Regions from separate parts of the Paenarthrobacter sp. NPDC089714 genome, predicted to be linked through region 2. Evidence: riboswitches for the same ligand, from Rfam matches in the RefSeq annotation. Region 2 holds a riboswitch; each other region holds the start of a gene.

Region 1 (3,274 bases), on a different contig from region 2:
GGCTCCGGGGACCGGTACGCTCGAGTACCGGCCGTCCGGCCGCGAGCCGAAGATCATCGCTGCCTCACGAAGGGGCACCCCGTACCGCGCCAAGGCCGGGCTGTCCGGCTACTACGCCACGAGCATCACGCTCCGGTACCTCACCGAGGCCGCCATGGACCGCTTCAAAGCCGCTGGCATCCAGCCGGGCTTCGATCACGACCTCTGGCCGCTCCTGCACCGCGACGCCCTCTGGGCCTACTACGCCACGCTGGCGGGATCGCAACCAGCGGCGATCCGGGACCCGGCGCAGTTCCTCGCGGACCTGGAGGATGCCTTGCAGCCCCACGCCCACGCAACGGGCAACTGGGAAAGCGCCGTGGGTGCGCTCGTGGAAAAGCACGTGGTGGCCTCCCGCCGGCTCAACCTGAAGGGGCTTGCAGCACCCTTGGCCGGCCGGACCTTTGCCTCACGCAAGGAGCTGGACAAAGCCATTACGGACTACCTCGACGACGACGCGCGGCGCTCCGCCCTCGGCGAATCCGACCCCGTGAAGATGGCCATCGGTGCCCTGCACACCGGCCGGGCGATCCTCAAGACAGTAGTGGCCGACGGCGGCATCACGGACGAATCGTGGGTGGCCGAGTTGCGGGGCTGGTTCGAATCGTTCGTGGAGGGGTTGGCCAGCGGTCCTCCGGCGCTGCGGTCGGAACAATTAGCCGCCTTGGCGCGTGCCGGCGTCGTGAGTTTCGTGGGACCCGACCCCAAGTTCAGCGTGGATCGGAACGCCAAAGTGTTCCGAGCATTCTCGCCGTGGGTCCGCGACGTACCGGCGCAGGCACGGACGCTGATCGAGGCGATGTCGCCCGCGAACCGTGTGGGCATAAACATCTCGCCGCTCCTGGAGCAACTGCTGGAGGACGGTTTGGTCCGTACCAAGATCATGATGAGCGTCGAGGGAACTCCGGTGCAGACCACAGGCCTGGACGTTGAACCGCATCCTTACCGCCCGGTGGCGGCGAACGGTTCAGTGACCCGGGGGCTGTACGTGCTGAGCCTTCAGCTGTCCGCCACGCAGTGGGGAACCGCGATCGCGGCCGAGGCACGGCCCACCAAGGGCAGGGCATACAGGAGCGGGCAACGGACCCTGCGCGATGCCGACGAGATCGCCCGCAGCATCCTGAAGCTCTGACGCGCGCCGCGGACGCGGGCTTTGGCAGGGCAAAAACCATGGCCTGAGCTGGGCCGCTTGCAAGAACCACCACGCCTTCGCTACTGTGTGAGCTGCATCACCGGCAAGGTGGTGCGCGCTTTTGATCCGTGGCGGGAGAGTCCTGCCGGTACATCCCGTCAGGCGCCGTAGGAGCAAACCCTCCCCAGGAATCTCTCAGGCACCCTGTACCGCCGCGGCGAGGCAACTCTGGAAAGCAGTCCGGGATTCCCGGGCTCACCGAAGGTGCAAGCGGTTCTGCGTGCGCGCAGAACGCGGAAACTCTCAGGTCAATGACAGAGCGGGGAGGAACCCGAATCATCGTGGTACCCAAAAGGTACCGCCTGAACAATGGAGTTCCTCATGACGATTCAGCGCCCGCCAACAGATACCAGCCAAGAACCCCACCTCGAACGCCAGCTCAGCAACCGCCACATCCAGCTCATCGCGATTGGCGGTGCCATTGGAACGGGCCTCTTCATGGGCTCCGGCAAGACCATTTCAGCGGCCGGACCGTCGGTCATTTTCGTCTACATGATCATCGGCTTCATGCTGTTCTTCGTCATGCGGGCCATGGGCGAACTGCTGCTGAGCAACCTGAACTACAAGTCCTTCAGCGACTTTGCCGCCGACCTCCTGGGTCCCTGGGCAGGCTTCTTCACCGGCTGGACCTACTGGTTCTGCTGGGTCATCACGGGCATCGCGGACGTGATCGCCATTGCCGGCTACTCCAAGGAACTCTGGCCGGGCCTGCCACTCTGGATTCCCGGACTCATCACCATCGGCATCCTCCTGCTGCTCAACCTTGCCACGGTGAGGGCTTTCGGCGAGACGGAATTCTGGTTCGCCCTCATCAAGATCGTGGCCATCGCAGCGCTCATCATTGTTGGCCTTTTCATGATCTTCAGCGGCTTCCAGTCCGACGCCGGCCCGGCCAGCTTCACCAACCTCTGGTCACACGGCGGCTTCTTCCCCAACGAATTCATGGGCTTCGTGGCCGGCTTCCAGATCGCGGTCTTCGCGTTCGTCGGCATCGAACTGGTGGGAACCACGGCTGCCGAGGCCAAGGATCCGGAGAAGAACCTGCCCAAGGCCATCAACTCCATCCCCATCCGCGTGCTGCTCTTCTACGTTGGTGCCCTCATCATCCTGATGTCCGTCACGCCGTGGACCCAGTTCGCCGCCGGACACAGCCCCTTCATCGCCATGTTCTCCCTGGCCGGCCTGGGCGCCGCAGCTACGATCGTCAATCTGGTGGTTCTCAGCTCGGCGATGTCTTCGGCCAACTCCGGCATCTACTCCACTTCCCGCATGGTCTACGGCCTGGCACAGGAAGGCGACGCACCCGCCGTCTTCAGCGCCCTGTCCGGACGCAAAGTACCCCGCAACGCCCTGTTCCTTTCCTGCGTCCTGTTGCTGTCCGGCGTCGTGCTCATGTACGCCGGCCAGGACGTCGGCAAGGCGTTCGACATGGTCACCACCGTTTCCGCCGTCTGCTTCGTGTTTGTCTGGTCGATCATCCTGGCCAGCTACCTGGCATTCCGGAAGCGCCGGCCGCAGCTTCATGATTCTTCGAAGTTCAAGATGCCAGGCGGCGTGGTGATGGTGTGGGTGGTGTTCGCGTTCTTCGCGTTCATCTTCTGGGCTTTGACCACCCAACCTGACACCCTCATGGCGTTGCTCGTGACCCCGGTCTGGTTCCTGGCCTTGGGCGTTGCGTGGGCCATCCTCCGTAAGCGACCCACCCACCTTGCCCGCTACGAGCACTTCCGCGCCGAGCTGCAGAAGGACGCTGAGCGGATACCGGAACCCGTCCGCAACTAGCCAGTCGCCCGGCTCTTGCGTCATCTCGAGACTCGGGCCGTGCTAGCGTTCACGGGCGCCAAGGTCGGGGGCTGTGCCAATGACGGTTCGGCTTATGGGAAGGTACGCTGCCCCGAGTTGCCTGTCCACGGGGTAGGCAGAGGAGACGGATGCCACGGAAACCGGCGTCAGCGCGCGGTTCAGGACCGTGGATCCAGCCAGGGGAACAAAACCCGAGTCAACAGGAACACCCGTTCCCCTGACCAAGCCGGCCCACCCGTT
Region 2 (3,274 bases):
GACCGGCCACCACTGTTGCCAGAAGCGCTGGAATCATGGCGATTCCGGCTTCCATGGGTGACTGCCCTTCGATCAATTGCAGGTGTTGGGCGAAGAAGTAGATGAACCCAGTCATGGAGAACAAGGACAACACGTTGGCCACAATGGCCGTGCTGAACACCTTGTTGTGGAACAAGCGGACGTCCAGCATGGGGCTGGAGAGTTGCTGCTGCCTGCGCACAAACAACACGCCCATCACCAAGCCGAACGCCATGAAGGCAGCCGCGGATGCTCCGAATCCATGCACGGCGAGTTCTTTGATCCCGTAGACAAAGGGCGCCATGGTGAGCACGGACAGGACGATGCTGGGTACGTCCACGCGGCCCGGGTTGGCATCCTTGGACTCAGGGATGAGCACCCGGCCGAAGGCGAGCAGCGGCAGGAGGAGGAAGGCCGCCACGAGGAACACGGCGCCCCACCAGAAGTGCTCCACGAGCCAGCCACCGAAGATCGGGCCGAGCGCGGCGCCGCCGGAGAAACCCGCAGCCCAGACGGCAATAGCAAGCCGGCGACGGTTGGGGTCGGTGAAGATGTTCCGGATCAGGGACAGGGTGGAGGGCATCAGCATGGCGCCGAAGACACCAAGTGCGGCGCGACCGGCGATCAGCCACTCCGCGGAAGGCGCGAACGCCGTGGCAGCCGAAACCGCCGCGAAGCCTGTGCTGCCGATCAGGAGCAGCCGCCGTCGTCCGATCCGGTCGCCGAAGTTGCCCATGGACACCAGCAGTGCCGCCAGGACCAGCGGGTAGGCGTCCACGATCCAGAGGAGTTGGATGCCGCCGACTTCCAGTGAGCGGGCGATTTCCGGCAGGGCGAAGGTGAGCGCGGTGTTGTCGACGGCCACCAGGAGCACCGGGAACATCAGCAGTGCCAGGGCCGTCCAGTCGCGCCACGGTGCGGTCTTGCCCGGAACCGGGCGCACGGAGGAACGGGGAGCGTGGGTTGAGGACGGCGAGAACATGACCTTTACTGTACCGTCCAGACGGTACAGTTTCAAATAGAACAAGACCAAGCTTTAGGGAATGATGGATCCATGCCGCGAAAACCAGTAGCCCGGGACGCCGTCCTGGACGCCTTTGAAGCACTCCTGATCGAAGTGGGGGAGCGTGCTGCCACCCTGGACGCCGTGGCCAAGCGCGCAGGCGTCTCAAAGGGAGGCTTGCTCTATCACTTCCCGAACAAGGAGTCGCTCATCAGCGCCCTCCTGGAGCGCTTGGATGACTTGGCCAAGGAAGATACCGAACAGATGCAGGCGGCGCCCGACGGCGCAGCGGCCTACTTCATCCGCTCCTCGCTCTGGGCCGGAACACCCATGGACCGGGCGTTCGTTGCGGCAACCAGGTTGGCCGAGGTGGCCCACGAGGAGACCCGCCGCCGGTTCGCGGCCATTCAACAGCGCTGGCTTGACGTCCTTGCCGACGACGTTGGCCCGGAGGTTGCCAAGGCGGTCAGCTACATGGGAGACGGCCTCTATTTCAACGCGATGTTCGAGGGCGGACAGGAAGCCGGCGGCGCCGGGCGGGAGGCCGACGTCGAGGTCCTCCTCGCGGTCCTGGACCGCCTGCGGAAGTAGCGGACCTTCCATTTGCCGCCGCGCTGCGGGCATAGGACAATTAACATCTGTGGTGTGCCTTCCTTGGCACGCCGCCTACAACTGCATAAAGCCTTTGATCTGCGGCGGGAGAGTCCTGCAGTACGAGATGCAGGCGCCGTAGGAGCAAATCCTCCCCAGGAATCTCTCAGGCCCATGCACCGCCGCGGATAGGCAACTCTGGAAAGCAGCAGGCAGTCCGGCCGGATTGTTGTGCTCACCGACGGTGCAAGCGGGTGGCTGTGCGGACAGCATCACGCGGAAACTCTCAGGTCCAATACAGAGCGGGGAGGAACCCGAGCCACTGCGGCGTACCCAAACGCCGCCCAAGTAATGGAGTTCCTTCGTGACGGTTAGTTCAGCCTCCACCACCTTCGTCGACCGGCATATCGGTGCCCGCCGCCAGGCCGACATTGACACCATGCTCAAGTCTGTCGGTTACGACTCCGTGGATTCCCTCGTGGACACCGCGGTTCCCAACGACATCCGCCAGGACGTTGCCCTGACCCTGCAGAACGCCCTTTCGGAGGTGGAGGTCCTCGCGGAACTGCGCAAGCTCGCCTCCAAGAACAAGACGGCCGTCCAGATGATCGGCCAGGGCTATTTCGACACCGTCACACCGCCGGTGATCCGCCGCAACATCCTCGAATCCCCGGCTTGGTACACCGCATACACGCCCTACCAGCCGGAAATTTCCCAAGGCCGCCTCGAAGCGCTGCTGAACTTCCAGACCATGGTCCAGGACCTCGTTGGCCTCCCGATCGCCAACGCCTCGCTGCTTGACGAAGCCACCGCCGTGGCCGAAGCCGTGCTGATGATGCGCCGGGCCAACAAGAACAAGGCCGCCCAGGATGGCAAAACCGTCCTGGACGCCGACTGCCTCCCGCAGACCATCGCCATCGTGAAGGGCCGCGCTGAAGCGCTCGGCTTCGAGGTCGAAGTTGCGGACCTGAGTGCCGGCCTCCCGGAAGGCGCCATCAACGGCGTCGTCCTGCAGCAGCCTGGCGTTTCGGGCCGGGTCTTTGACCACTCCGCCGTGATCGCCGAGGCCAAAGAACGGGGCGCCCTGGTCACCGTCGCTGCAGACCTTCTCTCCCTCACCCTCATCACCCCTCCGGGCGAGCAGGGTGCCGATATCGCCGTCGGCTCCGCCCAGCGCTTGGGCGTCCCGTTGTTCTTCGGCGGCCCGCACGCCGCCTACATGGCCGTTCAGAAGGGGCTCGAGCGTTCCATGCCCGGCCGCCTGGTGGGCGTTTCAAAGGACGACGCCGGTGTTCCCGCCTACCGCTTGGCGCTGCAGACCCGTGAGCAGCACATCCGCCGCGAAAAGGCCACGTCCAACATCTGCACCGCACAGGCACTCCTGGCGATCGTCGCCTCGATGTACGCGGTCTACCACGGTCCCGAAGGCCTGAAGGCGATCGCCGAGACCGCACACCACCACGCCCGCACCCTTGCCGCCTCGCTGAAGGCTGCCGGCGTCGAGGTCCTGCACGGTTCCTTCTTCGACACCATCACGGTCCGTGTCCCGGGTCGCGCATCCTCCCTTGTGGCTGCCGCTGAAGAGCGCGGCATCAACCTGCGCGGGATCGACGCTGACACGGTCGGCATTTCTGTGGACGAAACAACCACGACGGCGGTTGT
Region 3 (3,274 bases), on a different contig from region 2:
ACTCCCGCTGATCAACATCCCGTATCCGCTGCCGTTCATTGCCATAGCAAGGTCCGTAGCGGAATCGTCGCTGCTCGAAGAGTCCCGCAGGCTCCGCCAAACGGCCCGGGTCTACGACCTCCTGCGCACCGCCGGTGCTTCCGAGGACCACTGGCAGAGCCTGGTGCTGCGCTTGGCCACGGAGCTGGACGCCGAGCTCTTCGTGGTGGACCGAAGCTGCCTCCACCCGTGGCATCCGGACGGCCAGGCCCTGCCGAACTTCCTGGTGGACGAATGGTCACCGCATCCGGGCCAGGTGTCCGTTGCGGGCAAGAACTTCCAATGGCACCGGATCCGCGGCAGGCATGTGCTGACCATGGACATTCCCGCGCACGCGAATGCGCTCCTGGTGGTGCTGCCCACCAGCGAACCGCACCCTGACGCCGTCGTACTTTTGCATGCCGCAACCGTGCTGGGACTGCAGTTGGCGCGCATCGTGCTCTCGCTGGAGGGGCGGCACCGGCTGGCCGGCGAGTTCCTCCTCCAAGCGCTGGACGGCCGCCTGGGGACGGCGGAAATGGAACGGCGGCTGGAGGCTTTCGGGGTGCCTGCCCAAAGTTTCGTGGTCGCCTCGCTGTCAGCGGACGACGGCGACAGGCTGGCCAACGTGCACGTCGACCTGTGGCGGCACGGGACTGCGGCGGCCTCCTTGCGACGGAACGACCGGCTGCACATGGTGGTTGCGTCGGAGGTTGCCGATGAACTCCTGAGGCACTGCGCCCCAGCTGGAACCACCATTGGCGTGAGCTCCGCGGCAGCGGTTGGGGGACTGCAGCAGGCACTCCAGGAGTCGCTCTGGGCGCTGGGTTCGGCGAAAGCAAACAAGCTCGGGTTGGCCCGAGACGCGGAAGGGCCGAGCTGGCTGGGGTTGACCGGATTCGAAGAGGGAACAGCATTGGTCCAGCGACTTTTGGGCCCGGTTTTCGACTACGAACAGCGCCAGGACGGCGACCTGATGGTCACCCTGAAGACGTACTTGGACTCGCAGCGTTCCTGGCAGAAAACGGCGTCCGCGCTCTTCACGCACCGGCAAACCATCATCTACCGGATCCGGAAAATCGGTGAGCTGACGGGGTTGGACATGGGTGAAACGTCAACGTTGGCGCAGCTGTGGCTGGCGTTGCAGGTCCACGAGGCGATGCACTGCTAGCCTCCGGGAGAACACCTGCCTTGCGCTTTTTCGCCGTGACCCGCTATGGTGTGAAGCGTGTCACTGAGGTGGCGCAAACGCTTTTGATCTGCGGCGGGAGAGTCCTGCCGGGTACATCCAGTCAGGCGCCGTAGGAGCAAATCCTCCCCAGGAATCTCTCAGGCCCATGTACCGCCGCGGCGAGGCAACTCTGGAAAGCAGTCCGGGCAACCGGGCTCACCGACGGTGCAAGTGAACTATGCGGAACCACAGTTCACGGAATCTCTCAGGTCCAATACAGAGCGGGGAGGAACCCATATTCACCATGGCGCTCAGCGGGCGCCTGAATCCTGGAGTTCCTCTTGACTGTTCAATCCTCCCCAACCGCATTCGCGGATCGGCACATCGGCGCCCGCCGCCAGGCCGATATTGACACCATGCTCAAGGCCATCGGCTACGACTCCGTCGACGGCCTGGTGGACGTCGCTGTTCCCCATTCCATCCGCCAGTCCTCACCGCTCACGCTGCAGAAGGCGCTGAGCGAGGTTGAGGTCCTGGCCGAACTCCGCAGGCTGGCGTCCAAGAACAAGACCGCCGTGCAGATGATCGGCCAGGGCTACTACGACACCGTGACGCCGCCGGTGATCCGCCGCAACATCCTCGAATCCCCCGCTTGGTACACGGCCTACACGCCGTACCAGCCGGAAATTTCGCAGGGTCGCCTTGAGGCGCTTCTGAACTTCCAGACCATGGTGCAGGACCTGACCGGCCTGCCGATCGCCAACGCTTCGCTGTTGGACGAAGCCACCGCTGTGGCCGAGGCTGTGCTGCTCATGCGCCGGGCGAACAAGGACAAGTCCGCGAAGGATGGCAAGACCGTCCTGGATGCCGACCTCCTGCCGCAGACCATCGCGATCGTGAAGGGCCGCGCGGAGGCGTTGGGCTTCGAGGTTCTTGTTGCGGACCTCTCCGACGGCCTGCCCGACGGCGACATCAACGGTATCGTCCTGCAGCAGCCCGGCGTCTCGGGCCGGGTCTTCAACCACGCTCCGGTGATTGCTGCTGCCAAGGAACGCGGTGCCCTGGTCACCGTCGCTGCCGACCTGCTGGCGCTCACCCTCATCACGCCCCCGGGCGAACAAGGTGCCGATATCGCCGTCGGAACCGCCCAGCGCTTTGGCGTGCCGCTGTTCTTCGGTGGCCCGCACGCCGCTTACATGGCTGTCCGCAATGGCATGGAGCGTACGCTTCCGGGCCGCATCGTGGGTGTGTCCAAGGACAACGCCGGCGTGCCCGCCTACCGCCTCGCTTTGCAGACCCGCGAGCAGCACATCCGCCGCGAGAAGGCCACGTCCAACATCTGCACGGCCCAGGCGTTGCTCGCCATTGTCGCCTCGATGTATGCGGTCTACCACGGTCCCGAAGGGCTCAAGGCGATCGCCGAAACCGTCCACGGCCATGCCCGTGTCCTGGCTACCGCGCTGGAGAAGGCCGGGCGCGAACTCGTGGCCGACTCCTTCTTCGACACCCTCACGGTCCGCGTCCCAGGCAAGGCCGCCAAGGTGATCGGCGCCGCCGAAGCACGCGGCATCAACCTCCGCTTCATCGATGAGGACACCGTGGGTGTCTCGCTTGATGAAACCACGACGCCGGAGGTCCTGTCCGCGGTGGCCGTCGCCTTTGGTGCCGGTCCGGTAGGGGACGCTGCAGGGTTCCAGCTGCCTTCAGATGTTGTCCGGACCTCGGATTTCCTTCAGCACCCGGTGTTCAACACGCACCGTTCCGAGACGCAGCTGTTGCGCTATATCCGCAAGCTGTCCGATCGGGACCTCGCGCTGGACCGCACCATGATCCCGTTGGGTTCGTGCACCATGAAGCTGAACGCCACGGCTGAGATGGAAGCCATTTCCTGGCCGGAGTTCGCATCTATCCACCCGTTCGCTCCGGATTCCCAGACCGCTGGCTGGCGCGAGCTGATTGCCGGGTTGGAAGCTGATCTGACGGAGATCACGGGCTACGACCAGGTCTCCATCCAGCCCAACGCCGGTTCCCAGGGTGAGCTCGCAGGTCTCTTGGCGATCCGCGGGTACCACCTTTCCCACGGCG

Evidence for each region. Region 2 has a riboswitch for glycine ahead of gcvP (aminomethyl-transferring glycine dehydrogenase). Riboswitches for the same ligand answer to the same signal wherever they lie in the genome.
Region 1: another riboswitch for glycine. It lies ahead of cycA (D-serine/D-alanine/glycine transporter); the one in region 2 lies ahead of gcvP (aminomethyl-transferring glycine dehydrogenase).
Region 3: another riboswitch for glycine. It lies ahead of gcvP (aminomethyl-transferring glycine dehydrogenase); the one in region 2 lies ahead of gcvP (aminomethyl-transferring glycine dehydrogenase).

The regions. Positions count from the first base shown of each region.
Region 1 covers NZ_JBIVGX010000010.1:74,308-77,581, forward strand. Annotated here, with positions in the region: gene ACIPY3_RS16645 (FAD/NAD(P)-binding protein) at 1-1,171, shown strand, start outside; glycine riboswitch at 1,294-1,393, shown strand; gene cycA (D-serine/D-alanine/glycine transporter) at 1,553-3,013, shown strand; gene ACIPY3_RS16655 (hypothetical protein) at 3,056-3,274, opposite strand, start outside.
Region 2 covers NZ_JBIVGX010000005.1:107,131-110,404, forward strand. Annotated here, with positions in the region: gene ACIPY3_RS11360 (MFS transporter) at 1-1,000, opposite strand, end outside; gene ACIPY3_RS11365 (TetR/AcrR family transcriptional regulator) at 1,073-1,612, shown strand; glycine riboswitch at 1,708-1,804, shown strand; gene gcvP (aminomethyl-transferring glycine dehydrogenase) at 1,977-3,274, shown strand, end outside.
Region 3 covers NZ_JBIVGX010000004.1:151,993-155,266, forward strand. Annotated here, with positions in the region: gene ACIPY3_RS09485 (PucR family transcriptional regulator) at 1-1,189, shown strand, start outside; glycine riboswitch at 1,274-1,373, shown strand; gene gcvP (aminomethyl-transferring glycine dehydrogenase) at 1,531-3,274, shown strand, end outside.